4 regions of the Shewanella sp. 10N.286.51.B7 genome follow, and region 3 is predicted to be linked to each of the others. Evidence: predicted binding sites of a transcription regulator. Region 3 holds the regulator's gene; each other region holds the start of a gene.
What was found. The regulator LexA, encoded in region 3, represses DNA repair genes until DNA is damaged. The targets are predictions, from matches to a motif close to TACTGTATNNNNATACAGTA.

Region 1 (3,608 bases), on a different contig from region 3:
GTTGTTACTGCGGCGTGCCCAATACCCAAAAGCTTTGCCAAGAGATAGAATCATCACTGAAGAAAAAAATCAGCCTTGATGATCTAGAACCGGAAATACTAGAGTTACTTGACGAGCTAACTAAGGTAGAATCAGCAGCAAATCAAGTGATATCACAGTTATCAGCGGATGTTCCCAATGAGTAATCAACCCGGCTTTTTTAAACGTTTAAAAGCGTTATCTTTACCTCAAAAGCAATTATTTGCGACCGCACTTTGTCAGCGTATGCTGCCAAACTACCAACTTTTTTCTGAAGTATGTGAGTTTGGTGAGCCAAAAATGCTCAGCACTGTATTAGATTTGCTTTGGCAATCTCAGTACGATAAAAAGTTTAAATTTAACTACGATATCCATTTACAACGTCTTGAAGACAACACGCCTGAGCCAAGTGACTTTGAAGCATATGGTGTCTATCCAGCAATGGACGCAGCTGTGGCATTAACAACGCTTCTAGGCGGCATTCAAGGTAAAATAGAAGAAGATATTACTAACATCAGTAAGCTGTCTTCAAGCACTGTAGCCAATTATATCGAAGCAATCAGTGTTGAAGAACTTCAAGACGAGCTAAACGAAGAAGTAGTCGAAGAGTTTGTTTTCAATCATCCTGTTATGAAAGAAGAGAAAGAGCTTCAAGGGATGTTGTTGGATATTGTTGAAGCTAATCCAAAAATATCTGCTGAATTTATTAAAGAGTTACGCAAAGAAATTGTCGATGCTGGTGTATCAAATATTGGCATTAGCGCTCAGTAAATAGCTAAAAGTGACGCTGTTTAATCAGAGTTAATAGTGGGAGTGATGCCAGCAACACTCCCTTTACTTCTTTGAAGGTTTTTATCATCTAAAGTAAGACCTTAATCGCATTTTCTTTTACGTTATTTCAAGTAGACTCATTTAATAGAATCGAAATTAAAGGCTATGACTCATTCAACTTACAGCCAAAACTTCTTGTATTACCTACAAGCTATTGAAGGTTGCGCTCGATTAGTTTCACCTTAATATTTACAACATTATGATTGAGTATTTTATGCTTGAATCGCAAAACACTCACGACTAGCGCCTATCATTATCACTTTACTCATTAACAAGGATTGAGGGATGCCCAGTATTCTTACCCCTCTTATTGCCGTTTTCGGAATCATGCTTTTAGGCTTTATTATACAAAAGCTTAAAGTCTTGCCACATGATACTGACTTTACCCTTAATGAATATGTTTACTATGTTGCTTTCCCTGCAATACTGTTTATTGCCTTAGCCGAAACTGACATTGATGAAATTTTACAATGGGGGTTTATTGCATCATTTGGCATTACAATGCTCGTTACCTATTTTGTCACTGCTGTCATCTCGTTATCAGCTGATAAGAAGCAACCTGCATTAGCTGCTATCAGGGGGCTTAATACCAGTTTTGGTAACACAGCCTTTATCGGTATTCCTCTGATGATGATGCTCTATCCAGGAAACAACCATGCAATTACATTAGCTGCGATTGCCAGTTTATTATCAATTGTCATGTTTGCCTTTGTGATGGTAAGCATGGAGCTGGCCATTAATAAGCAGCAAAAACGTCATCCCATTATTATCATGCTCAATGCGCTCAGCAGTAACCCAATTGTTATTGGTTGCGCCCTGGGGGTTGCAGCCTCCGCTGTTAAGCTTCCCATACCTGATAGTCTAAGCGTGATGATGCGACTTATCGGTAATACATCTAGCCCGTGTGCGCTGTTTGCAATCGGTATGGTGTTAGCCAAAGCCATGCATGGCGGCGAAGAGCCTTCAGAAACTAGACACCACATTGCTATCGAAATGACCGTGCTAAATATGTTAAAGCTGGTATTTCAGCCCATTATCGCATACGCCTTGTTACGGTATTTTAATGTTGATACTGAGTTGCTTATCATGGGCGTTATTTTGGCGGCGCTTCCTACTGCAGCGAGTGTTTACTTACTTGCCCAACGCTATCAAACCTATGGTTTAGCCAGTGCTAAATGCATTTTAATCAGTACTATCGCCACCTTTATTACACTGCCTATTATTGAGAAGTTACTCCACAACATAAACTGAGCCAGCTTATATTATTGTTTACATGGAGATTAAAATCCTTATAACAAAAATCAACAACCAGTACTTTACTGTATAAAAAAACAGTGTAAACTGTTTATAAATACAGTGGTTTGATGATTATTCACACAAGGATTGATTATGCTTTGCCAATTAAGCATTAATAATTTCGCGATTGTACGTTTTCTTGAACTCGACTTTAAAGCCGGCATGACCAGCATTACAGGTGAAACAGGTGCGGGTAAATCGATTGCAATAGACGCCTTAGGTTTATGTTTAGGTAATCGCGCTGATGCCAATACAGTGAGACCAGGTGCCAACAAAGCTGAAGTGAGCGCACGCTTTACAATAGATGATGTGCCATTTGCCAAACGCTGGCTTGAAGATAACGATCTTGATGTCGAAGATGAATGTATATTACGTCGAACCATCAGTGCCGATGGGCGTTCTCGCGCTTACATTAATGGTAACCCTGTACCACTTTCGCAGTTAAAAACACTTGGGCAATTATTTGTTGGGATCCATGGGCAACATGCACACCACGCAATGCTAAAAAGTGAACATCAACTCACACTGCTCGATAGCTACGCCAATCATAAGTTATTGCTTGATAGCGTGACTAAAAGTTATCAGCGCTGTAAAAATGTTGAAAATGAACTCAAACAATTACAACAGAATCAACAAGAGCGTATTGCTCGAAAACAACTGGTGCAATATCAAGTTGAAGAATTAGATGAGTTTGCTTTAATACCTGGCGAGTTTGAACAAATAGAGCAAGAACATAAACGCTTAGCAAACGGCACCGACTTAATTGAAAGTTGTCAAAGCGCACTCCAATTGCTCAGTGAAGATGACGAACATAATATTGAATCTTTGCTTAACCGCGCTGTGACAGTCGCTGACAGCTTACAGAGCTTTGATCCTACACTTAAAAACATTGCAGAAATGCTCAATGAAGCTTTGATACAAGTCCAAGAAAGCACTAGTGAAGTGCAGGATTATCTCAGTAGAATTGAGTTAGACCCTGAACATTTTGCCTTTCTTGAGCAGCGAATATCTAAAGCAATGCAACTGGCTCGCAAGCATCATGTGCAGACCGAATATCTAGCTGAGCACCACGGGCAGTTAAAAGCTGAACTATCAGAGCTCAGTAGCGATGCAAGCCGTCTAGATGAGATTCAGCAACAATTAGATGACAGTAAACTCGCTTATATTAAAAACGCACAGAAACTCAGCCAAAGCCGCCAACGTTATGCCAAAGAGCTCAATAAACTGGTAACTCAGTCAATACACGAGCTAAATATGCCTAAAGGCAAGTTCAATATTGCGGTTAACTTTAATCCTGAGTCACAGTCATTAATGGGCAGCGATCAAATAGAATTTCAAGTAACCACCAACCCAGGCCAGCCCTTACAACCTATTGCTAAAGTGGCATCAGGTGGTGAGTTATCTCGAATAGGCTTAGGTATTCAGGTCATCACGGCTAGAAAAGTTTCAACCCCAACATTAAT
Region 2 (3,608 bases), on a different contig from region 3:
GTATTCCTTAAGCTCAGGGGTGATATATCGCTCAGTATTTTTAAGAGTCTGGCGACGTTGATAGCTTAATGGTACTTGATCAGATTGTAAGCGGCTGACTTCAATGTAATAGCCGTGCACTCGGTTATAGCCAACCTTTAGCGTATTAATGCCAGTTTGTTCTTTTTCACGGGCTTCCATTTGTACTAAATAATCATTGGCACCTTCGCTAAGGCCACGCCACTCATCTAACTGAGCATTATATCCTGAACGGATAACGCCACCGTCACGGATTAGCATTGGCGGGTTATCAACAATGGCTGATTGCAATAATTGTTGTTGCTCAGGAAACTCACCTAATAAAGCTGCTAAGCGTTGCATTTCTGCTTGTTTGCAGTGACTGAGTGTTTGTTGGATTTCAGGCAACAAATCTAAGGCTTGGCGAAGGCGTGCAAAATCCCTAGGACGAGCACTACGAATAGCAAGGCGAGCCATGATACGTTCGATATCGCCTAAGGCTTTTAATTGTTGGTGTAAGTCAGCAAATAAGCCTGTTTCTATTAACTCAGAAACCGCTTGTTGTCGTTGGCTTATATGCTGTTGATCGCGCAATGGCTGATGGATCCAGCGCTGTAACATTCGGCTGCCCATTGGCGTAGCCGTTTTATCTAATACCCAAGCAAGAGTGTTATCACGAGAACCCGAAAGATTAACGGTCAACTCAAGATTACGCCTAGTTGCGGCATCTAAAATTATCGTATCAGCTTGGTTAAACATGGTAATGCTGCTGATATGGGGTAGAGCTGTTTTTTGAGTGTCTTTTACGTATTGCATAAGACAGCCAGCGGCTTGTAAAGATAAACGCGCATGGCTAACACCAAAGCCATGAAGGTCTTTTGTGCCAAACTGTTCCAGCAATAACTGGATACTAGTGTCGTAATCAAATTCCCATTCAGGGCGACGTCTAATACCCTTAAGGTTCTCGATAAGATGCCTATCAGCTAAATCTTCACTGTATAAAAGCTCTGCAGGGCTAGTACGCTGCAACTCAGCTTCTAATGTTTCTGAATTCTCAAGTTCAACAATGACAAATCGACCTGATGACACGTCCAAAGTTGCGTAGCCATAGCCATTTTTACCTTGGTAAACCGCAGCGAGTAAGTTGTCTTGTCTTTCTTGTAATAAGGCTTCGTCAGTTAAGGTGCCAGGGGTAACAATACGAACGACTTTACGTTCTACTGGACCTTTACTGGTAGCGGGATCGCCAATCTGCTCACAAATAGCGACTGATTGACCAATTTGTACTAGCTTGGCGAGATAACCTTCAACGGCGTGATAGGGTAAACCTGCCATAGGTATTGCATTGCCGCCACTCTTGCCTCTAGCAGTAAGTGAAATCCCTAATAGTTCAGAAGCCAGTTTGGCGTCTTCATAAAATAATTCATAAAAGTCTCCCATACGATAAAACAAAAGCATCTCTGGGTGCTGTGCTTTTAGCGTCAAATATTGACGCATCATTGGGGTATGCTTTTCTAAACTTGGGTCTTCATTTACGGTCATTAAGTAGTTGCTCTTAATCTGGCTTTAATACGGGATAATAAACGGGGCTCATCTTAACAATATTTAGTTTGATTCCCAATAAGCGATGTTCATACAGTGACTTTTAGAAAGACAAGTACTGTTATTTATTACGAATTAAATCTTTGAAAACTCGATAATTCACATTCGCTCATACTAGTGTATACAGTAGTTTGTTCAATGAGCTCTTTGAGGTTTTAAAACTTATTTTGGTTATTAGGTATTGATTAATAAGATAAAAATATTATACGAATGAAATAATGTCAAAAAAGTATACAGTAACTATTGATACTGTATGATTATACAGTATACTGAGCTCATATTGTTAGACAGACAAATTTATTCGTTACCAAGTTCGCATGTCGAATTGAGTCACCTTAAAGGGATAAAGAGAATGAAAGCAGATCCAAATAAAGAGAAAGCGTTAAATGCCGTATTAGGCCAAATTGAAAAGCAATTTGGTAAAGGTTCAATCATGAAGTTGGGCGCAGATCGCACAATGGATGTTGAAACAATTTCTACTGGCTCACTTTCATTGGATGTTGCACTAGGTGCTGGTGGTTTACCAATGGGACGTATCGTAGAAATCTACGGTCCTGAATCTTCTGGTAAAACAACCTTAACACTTGAAGTGATTGCAGCAGCACAGCGCCAAGGTAAAACTTGTGCCTTTATTGATGCTGAACACGCACTTGACCCTATTTATGCGAAAAACTTAGGCGTAGATATTGATAACCTTTTATGTTCTCAGCCTGATACGGGTGAGCAAGCGCTTGAGATTTGTGATGCATTAACACGCTCTGGCGCTGTTGATGTGATTATTGTCGATTCGGTTGCTGCATTAACACCTAAAGCAGAAATCGAAGGTGAGATTGGTGATTCGCACATGGGCTTAGCGGCACGTATGATGAGCCAAGCAATGCGTAAACTTGCTGGTAACCTTAAGCAATCAAACACACTGCTTATCTTTATTAACCAAATCCGCATGAAAATTGGTGTTATGTTTGGTAACCCAGAAACCACAACGGGTGGTAATGCACTTAAGTTCTACGCTTCAGTTCGTCTTGATATTCGCCGTACAGGTGCGATTAAAGATGGTGATGCTGTTGTGGGTAATGAAACACGCGTGAAAGTGGTTAAGAACAAAATTGCTGCGCCATTTAGACAAGCTGAATTCCAAATCCTCTATGGTAAAGGGATTAACCGTACTGGCGAGTTAGTTGATTTAGGTGTAGCGCATAAGCTTGTTGAAAAAGCAGGTGCATGGTACAGCTATCAAGGTAATAAAATCGGTCAAGGCCGTGCTAATGCTGGTAAATACTTAGTTGAAAACCCAGCAATAGCTGAAGAGATTGAAACTAACTTACGTCAAATGCTATTAAGCAAAGAAAAAGAAGCAGCTCCTGCAGAGTCTGATGAAAATATCGATTTAGAAACAGGTGAAGTTTTTTAAATCGAGTTTAACTCCAAGGTAGCAGGAAGCTAACTCGAACAGCTATAAACTAAGTTATCTTTAAACGAGTTTCTCTACAGCTTGCTTGAAATTAATAAATCGCGATTGGTTTTGCCAATTGCGATTTTTTTATATTTTGAAATAGTTTGTAATGCGAGTAAGTCATTAGTAAAAATGCTTTAAAACTAGAACAGAGTTTTGCCTTTTCGAACTGCTAGGAATTTTCAGAATATAACCCTAAGATCTTGCCATCACCATCAAATCGCTAGGGTAATTAGTGAATTACAGATGATTCCCTAGTCAAGCTTGATGAAGGCTAGTTATCATGTGGTTCGTGAAATAAAGACTATTTAAGTTATCGCAATATTGTCATAACGCTCCTTTCAATTTTGATTTGGACTATTTAGGCCATAAAATTGAATTGTCGATTAACATAATCGCTCCCAAATGTAAGAAAATCGCTAATCTAAGCCGCTAGATTCTCGCACCTTCAGTTTGTTTAAGTATATAATGTTGCCAATATTCGAGCTGTTATACAGCTTCAAGATAAATAGAATTTATCCATTTAGGGCGATTTCATGTTTCAGACCACCACAGA
Region 3 (3,608 bases):
CTTGTTGGTTCAAGAATTGTTGTACGTTAATGGGTTCGCCAAAATTGACATAACCTTGACCAAAATTACCTAATTTACGTAATGCACCAAATACCTGCCACACCGATTCTTTTTGCTTCTTCTTACCGCTTAACTCTTTGTGATAAGTCGATACTTCCATTACGTGATCGTAACCCAAATACACAGGCACCAATGTCACTGGACGCTCGATACCACGCAAAACACTGTTCACAGTCATCGCTAGCATGCCCGTTTTTGGCGCTAGTAAACGACCTGTACGTGAGCGGCCACCTTCAGTGAAGTACTCAACTGAATAACCTTTGGCAAATAATTGATCTAAATATTCTCTGAATACAGCGGTATATAATTTATTGCCGTTGAAACTACGACGAATAAAGAACGCACCACCACGACGGAACATTGGCCCCGCAGGCCAAAAGTTTAAGTTAATTCCGGCAGCAATGTGCGGTGGTACCATGCCTTGATAATAAAGGATGTAAGACAGTAATAAGTAATCCATATGGCTACGATGACATGGCACATAGACAATTTCATGGCCGTCATGGTGTAGCTTTCTGACTTTTTCGGCGCTTTTAATACTGATACCACTGTATAACTTATTCCATAACCAAGTTAAAAAGCGCTCAGCAATGCGGATCAAGTTATCAGAATAATCAGCGGCAATTTCATCGAGGTATTCAATGGCTTTTTCGCGCGCTTTTTCTTCAGATATCTTTTTATTCGCCGCTTCTTCTTGAATCGCTTTAGTAATAGATTCTGACTTAAGTAACGAGTTGAACATCGCTTGGCGGTTTGGCAGTTGCGGTCCTGTCATCACTTTACGTTGACGTCTGAAATGGACTCGTGCCACGCGGATGAGTTTATGGGCAATACTGACATCCGTACCATGCTCATCAGCCATGTAACGTAATGACATTGCATTAGAGAATTGAATAAAGTTATGGCGACCTAAAAACAGGATCATTAACCACTTACGCAGCCAAGTCGGGTTTTCGCGCTCAAACACGGCAGCGGTCATGGTGTCATCTTCCTTACCAGGAATACGTCCCCAATAAAGGCTAACAGGCACCAACTGAATATCTAACTCTTTATTCTTTTGATGTAATTCGAGTAGTTTGGTGAAATTGGCGACAAATTTCTCACCACTGTGGCGCTTGCCAAATAGCGGCTTACGTCCTTCAACACAGACAATTCTTGGGGTATTTAAACCATCAACATCCAGTCTTTCATAAGGACTTGGTAAGCCAAACTTAGCCGACATTTCATGCAAAGCAGCAATGTCACTCAGCGACTCTGTCTTCATGACATAGACCACTGGCTTTTCTGGATCTAGATTTAAGTCAGCGAACGGATCTTCAGGCACAACAACACTGTGTACCATTAATTTCTGAATCCAACGCAACGATTTAGCAATGATAGAATCTGGTTTTAGCATGAGTATTCGCATTATCTACAACGATTTATTGCGCATAGGATACCAGAATCTAGATGGGATTCACTAACCTGCTTATCTGTATTTAACAATTGAGCAGCAATATGAAGGCCATTAGCTGAAAATAATTAAGCAATTCCAACGCTGATTTATGCTGGACGAAATGCATCAACAGTACTGTATAAATATACTGTATCGACCTAAAACCTCTCTGTTAAGTACTAATATTAAAATTAGTACTAATAAAAAGCACACATCCCCCAAAACAGTCAAGAGATTGATTTATATAAACTAAAACCCAATGCCACATAATAAAAACAACAATAAACCAGCAGATACCATAAATTTCATTGGTTAATACTTGCGCGACCAAAGATACTGTATATAATGACAGTCACTGTATAAAAAAACAGGAATCAATATGAGACCTTTAACGCCACGACAAGCTGAAATTCTAGAACTAATTAAATGTAATATTGCTGAGACAGGTATGCCACCGACTCGTGCAGAAATTGCCACTAGATTAGGCTTTAAAAGTGCTAACGCTGCCGAAGAACATTTAAAGGCGCTGGCGAAGAAAGGCTGTATCGAAATTATTCCTGGTACTTCACGCGGAATCCGCATGATTCAGGAAGAAGAGGAAGTTGAAGAAGGCCTCCCTCTTATCGGACAAGTTGCAGCAGGTGAACCTATTCTTGCGCTGGAACATGTTGAACAATACTTCCAAGTTGATCCTGAAATGTTCAAACCAAATGCTAATTTCTTACTACGAGTTCGTGGCGACAGTATGAAAGACATTGGCATTATTGAAGGTGACCTATTAGCTGTTCACAAAATGCAGCAAGCTAAAAATGGTCAGGTGGTCGTCGCTCGTGTAGATGATGACGTCACAGTTAAACGTTTTGAAAAGAAAGGCAACGTTGTTTATCTGCACGCAGAAAATGAACAATATTCGCCGATTAAAGTAGATTTAACATGCCAGAGCCTGACAATTGAAGGGCTTGCAGTTGGCGTTATCCGAAATGGAGGTTGGTTATGAACACATTATTAGGTAATGCACCACGTCATCCAGGCTTATGGGTCGATATGACATCAACAACTGCGCCAGTTAAACAAGGCATTGAAACTAAGCAAAGTGCCAACCAAGGCTTAACTGAGTTAACCCAGTTGTGCAGCCATTTGGCCATTTTAAGCCAGCAAGGTCGTTGGATTGTACTGATTAATCCTCCGCATATTGGCTATAAACAAATATTGGCTAACGCTAACGTTCGCATGGATCGTGTTTTACTTGTTCACACTAAAGATGAAGTAGAAACGCTTTGGGCGATGGAAAAAGCACTAACAAGTGGTACTTCCAGTGCCGTTATTACTTGGACTACACCACTAGATGCGCGTGATAATCGACGCATTCAATTGGTTGCTAAAGGCGCATTAGCACAAGGTGTCATCATTGAAGATGTAAATACTCACTTACATGATGAACATATGGGTGCCAATACTTCTGTAACACCAACAAGCTTAAATTTATCTGCTTTTCACTAAACAAATCTCTCTTTAAAAAGCCCTTCATTTATGTGAAGGGCTTTTTTTTGCGCCTTTTTTCAGCAAATTAGATGATAAAGTGATCTTGATCAATATTTAATCTCCAAGTAATGTAGTTAACAAGAGAGTAACAATTTGCTGTCACTCTTGAGTTTATAAAATGATAAAAAGCTACAAAACGCTGTAAAGATTGTGCTGGTACCATGCGGTATAGAAAGCCTTGAATAAAAAGCGTCAATTTAAGAATTGAAAAGTTCAGTATTAGGTACAAGTGTGGCCACCATAAACCAATAGAATAATCGAGTATTGATACTCGCAGCCACCGTGTACTTTGAAGTGATCAAACTTTTTCGGGAATAGAGAAGTTTGCATAGAGCAGAGTATTACTGTGTGACTTTTCCTTGTTGTTATTGCAAATCGCAATTGGCAGAGGAGTGGTCTTGTGAAGCGATTGTTGTATGGATTAATGGTGCTGCTATTTGCAGTACCGCTTGCGGCGGCTGATATGCCGCTTAACATGACGCAAGGCGTAACAGAAATCAGTGGCAAGGTTTATGACCTCCACATGATTATTCTATATATCTGTTGTGCTATCGGTGTTGTGGTCTTTGGG
Region 4 (3,608 bases), on a different contig from region 3:
ATTGAAGCTCGAACAACTGCTGCTTGAGCTATTACAGCATTGAATAAATGCACAGGCGCTTTATTTTAACGGCAACTAACCTGAGGAATATCTTGCCAGCTGGTGGTGTATTGCGGTGTCAGTAAGTCGCGGCGCATATGCCATTTTCCGCCAATACCTTGTGCAGCCACAAAGACGGAGTCAGTGCCATAACGTTGATTGAGCGTATCACAAACTTGCATTAATGCAGGATCTTTAGGCGGCGTGAACAAATCACCTTGTAAATGTTGTACAGGACATAAGTCCACCAGCCCGACGCCGATTTTATAATAACGGGTAGAGGGGTTAAACAGTTGGCTTCCAATGCTTGTTGCATGACTGATGAGTTCACAACTGTCGTTGGTAGGCGTCGCGCAGCGGTAGTGATACTTAAAACCGCTAGGCTGTTCATCATAGGGGGAATTTCTGGCAAAAATGAGTAAGCTACTTGCTGCAGAACCTTGTTTGCGTGCTTTCGCTGCCGCAATCCCAGCATGCTTACTTAAGGCTTGTAGTAATGCCTCTTTGTCTGTGATGCGTTCACCGACACTGCGAGTCGAAAAAATTTGCTGCTTATCTGCTCGAGCACTGTCCCAGCCCTTACATTCTTCGCCATTCAATTCACGTACCGTGCGCTCTATTTCAATGCTAAAGCTTTTTCGTGCAAGCCCTGGCTGGAGTTTAGAAAGGGCAAGTGCAGTTTGAATGCCCATTTGTTGTAACCTTTTGCCTATACGAGAACCAATTCCCCATACATCGGTGACCTTCATGCTAGCGAGAATATTTTGTCGTTGCTGAACTGAGTCAATATAACAAACGCCATTATAGCCACTCAGTTTTTTTGCCGCATGGTTTGCCACTTTTGCTAGGGTCAGGGTTTCACCGATACCGACACAAACAGGCAAGCGAGTTTCTTTCCATACTGCGCGGCGTATATGAGCCGCATGGGTCAGCAAGCAAGGAATTGCAGGATAAGTTTGTTTAAATGATAAGAAGGATTCATCAATTGAATATATGTGTTGCTCTGGTGCGAAGCGGCCAATGACGTCCATCATCGCACTAGAAAGCGAACCATATAATTCATAGTTAGAGGAGAGCGCAATTACGCCAAGTTCGTGGCATAAGTCTTTGACTTCAAAGTAAGGGCCAAACTTACCAATGCCTAACGCTTTTGCTTGTCGGTTGGCGGCAACAATACAACCGTCATTATTGGATAACACAACAATAGGGCGACCGCGCCATTCAGGTCTGAAAACCTGTTCAGCGCTACAATAAAATGAATTGGCATCAACCAAGGCGTACATAAGTTAACCGCCCATTCTAATCATTAACTAATAAAGGACTTTGGCGATGGCAACGAATTGAACGGATCACCACGCCCTCAACACTAAAATTGTCGTGCTCTTGGATTAACACGCTATTGTGATGGTCATTGGCCGACAACAGTAATCGGCGCTTGGTATCAATCAGCTTACAGACGAAGTTGCCGTTGTAATTAGCCACGATTACATCATGGTTTTCAACGTTGACGTGACGATCGACAATCAGAATATCTTTATCAAATATGCCTATCTTTTCCATTGAGTCACCACTGGCTTGACCAATGAAGGTGGCACTCGGGTGCTCAATTAACAGTTCATCTAAACTGAGTGGTAGTTGTCGATATTCTGCTGCAGGGGACTCAAACCCGGTGATCCCAGCGCTGGCTAAAATAGGAATAACGTTCATAAATTTCACATCTAAAAATAACTGTATATTTATACAGTATTATAGTCCTCCCCGTAAAATTGGCAATCAATTCCGTTTATTTGTATTCGATTTGAACAATCTGTTGGTTATTTATTCGAAGATAGCGTTGAGGCTTCTTAAAAAGAACCATCATGAATTGAATAAGTTAATTGGTTGTTCAGCTTAGGTTTAGCAAAAGTAGGTAAAATAGCTATCAAGTTAGCTAATTCAGTAAAGCGGTATGTAATGTAAAAAATCTTTGGGACTAACTCGCGCAAAAAGGTAACTAATAAATGATGAAAGTCGTTACCTTAGTACAAGTTAACTACATCACTGGCTTACTCGCATCGACGTAAAAGGTATACGAAATATGAATAAATTAATCATGGTCGCAATGTTTGCTTTCTTTTCTGTGGCAGCTAATGCCAGCTATTCAACGCAGCAGTCAGTTGTAATCCAAATCGATCAAGCTAGAGCAAACATAGAATCAGCCGTGAGCTGTTCTATCATTTATTCCCATACGCCAATGGCGACTGAAGCCGATTATTACAAAGGCATGGTTTACGAGAATTACTCAAACCTTGTTGAGCAATTAGTATTAACAGGGCAATCAGAACAACAGGCAAGACAAACGGCAATGGAGCAAGTTGTTTCACAAGCACAACACATGGAAAAATTGTTAAATGATGAAAGAGCAGGTGGTAAGGCGCAATTCACTCAGTTGCTTAAGCAAACCGCAGTTCAAAACCAATGCGTGCATTATGCTAATCTGTAAAGCTATCCATCAATAGAAACAAATCATAATATAGGCTTGCCGAAACAGGCATTTAGAAGCAATCACTTAAAAATAGCCGCTTATAAATAGATAGTTGAAATATACAGAACAATAAATCATCGTTATGTGCAAATAATAAGCACATAATGATGACCGGGCATTTAAATGTAAAGCCTCGTGAATATCTCGTGTTAGTAAACAGTTATACTCTCTATTTTACAAAAGCTTAGAATATATACTGCAACATTATGTTCTATGTTCTATGTTCTATTTTGTATTTTTAGGTGGTCCTATCGGGGCTTCATTAGCAGTGATATAACCATCTTTATTTTCATCAAAATGATTAAATCGTTTTGTACTTGCTTGAAACTCTGAAGCCGATACTTTTCCGTCGCCATTTTTATCAAATCGATTAATGAATTTATTATGTGGAGAACTGTTTTTGTTATGGGTCATTTTATGAGTTTTGATGTCTGAACTTGTACTCATGCTTGTATTTGTAGTATCAACTATCGCCGAAGAGCTATTTGAATATTGATACACTTGTTCAGCTTGGTATTGGCGGCTTACTTCAGTGGCAAGCTCAATATTACCAGCCCTTACGCTACGCACATAGTTATCAACTCGAATGTAATCGCCTTGTGGCCCACGGGACATGGGTTTACCCGTTTTAGGATCACTGCGCTGAGAACCCGCACCGTGAACATCCATTGTATTATCGCGCATTACGCCCAAAGCTTTACCGAAAGCAACATAAACAGCGCCAGATGCAGGCACTGGCCCATCAAGATGAGTGGTTGAGCTCCAATAATAAGGGTAATCTTTATCGCCAGCTTCATTTGTTATTGCTGTTGTTGAGAAAATAGGGTCAATAGCAGCTGAGTGGCTGGTTTCGGGTGAACGACTATAATCCAAAATACTTTGCAATTCTTTTGCATTGGGTAAGCGCCAATCGCTATGGCCTGCTAATGTGAGGTTTTCTGAATACTGCAATGCTTCTTGCCAATTCAGACCATGCTTGCTGTCATCTTGTTGCCAGATTAAGCCTGTGGCTAAATCTGTAATGGTGCCATCATTATTGTCAATG

Region 1: a site for LexA is predicted at 2,167-2,186, ahead of recN (DNA repair protein RecN). Genes of this name have one in related genera too.
Region 2: a site for LexA is predicted at 1,847-1,866, ahead of recA (recombinase RecA). Genes of this name have one in related genera too.
Region 4: a site for LexA is predicted at 1,766-1,785, ahead of BCU84_RS06965 (S24 family peptidase). Genes of this name have one in related genera too.

What each region holds. Positions count from the first base shown of each region.
Region 1 is NZ_MCUF01000021.1:105,501-109,108, reverse strand. Features, by position in the region: gene barA (two-component sensor histidine kinase BarA) at 1-185, shown strand, start outside; gene BCU84_RS04730 (YjaG family protein) at 178-789, shown strand; gene BCU84_RS04725 (AEC family transporter) at 1,135-2,100, shown strand; gene recN (DNA repair protein RecN) at 2,239-3,608, shown strand, end outside.
Region 2 is NZ_MCUF01000021.1:128,050-131,657, forward strand. Features, by position in the region: gene mutS (DNA mismatch repair protein MutS) at 1-1,539, opposite strand, end outside; gene recA (recombinase RecA) at 1,952-3,010, shown strand; gene alaS (alanine--tRNA ligase) at 3,589-3,608, shown strand, end outside.
Region 3 is NZ_MCUF01000020.1:10,207-13,814, reverse strand. Features, by position in the region: gene plsB (glycerol-3-phosphate 1-O-acyltransferase PlsB) at 1-1,456, opposite strand, end outside; gene lexA (transcriptional repressor LexA) at 1,875-2,492, shown strand; gene BCU84_RS03510 (SulA-like leucine-rich domain-containing protein) at 2,489-2,995, shown strand; gene coxB (cytochrome c oxidase subunit II) at 3,438-3,608, shown strand, end outside.
Region 4 is NZ_MCUF01000024.1:228,066-231,673, reverse strand. Features, by position in the region: gene BCU84_RS06970 (Y-family DNA polymerase) at 66-1,322, opposite strand; gene BCU84_RS06965 (S24 family peptidase) at 1,339-1,746, opposite strand; gene BCU84_RS06960 (hypothetical protein) at 2,117-2,521, shown strand; gene BCU84_RS06955 (DUF1566 domain-containing protein) at 2,789-3,608, opposite strand, start outside.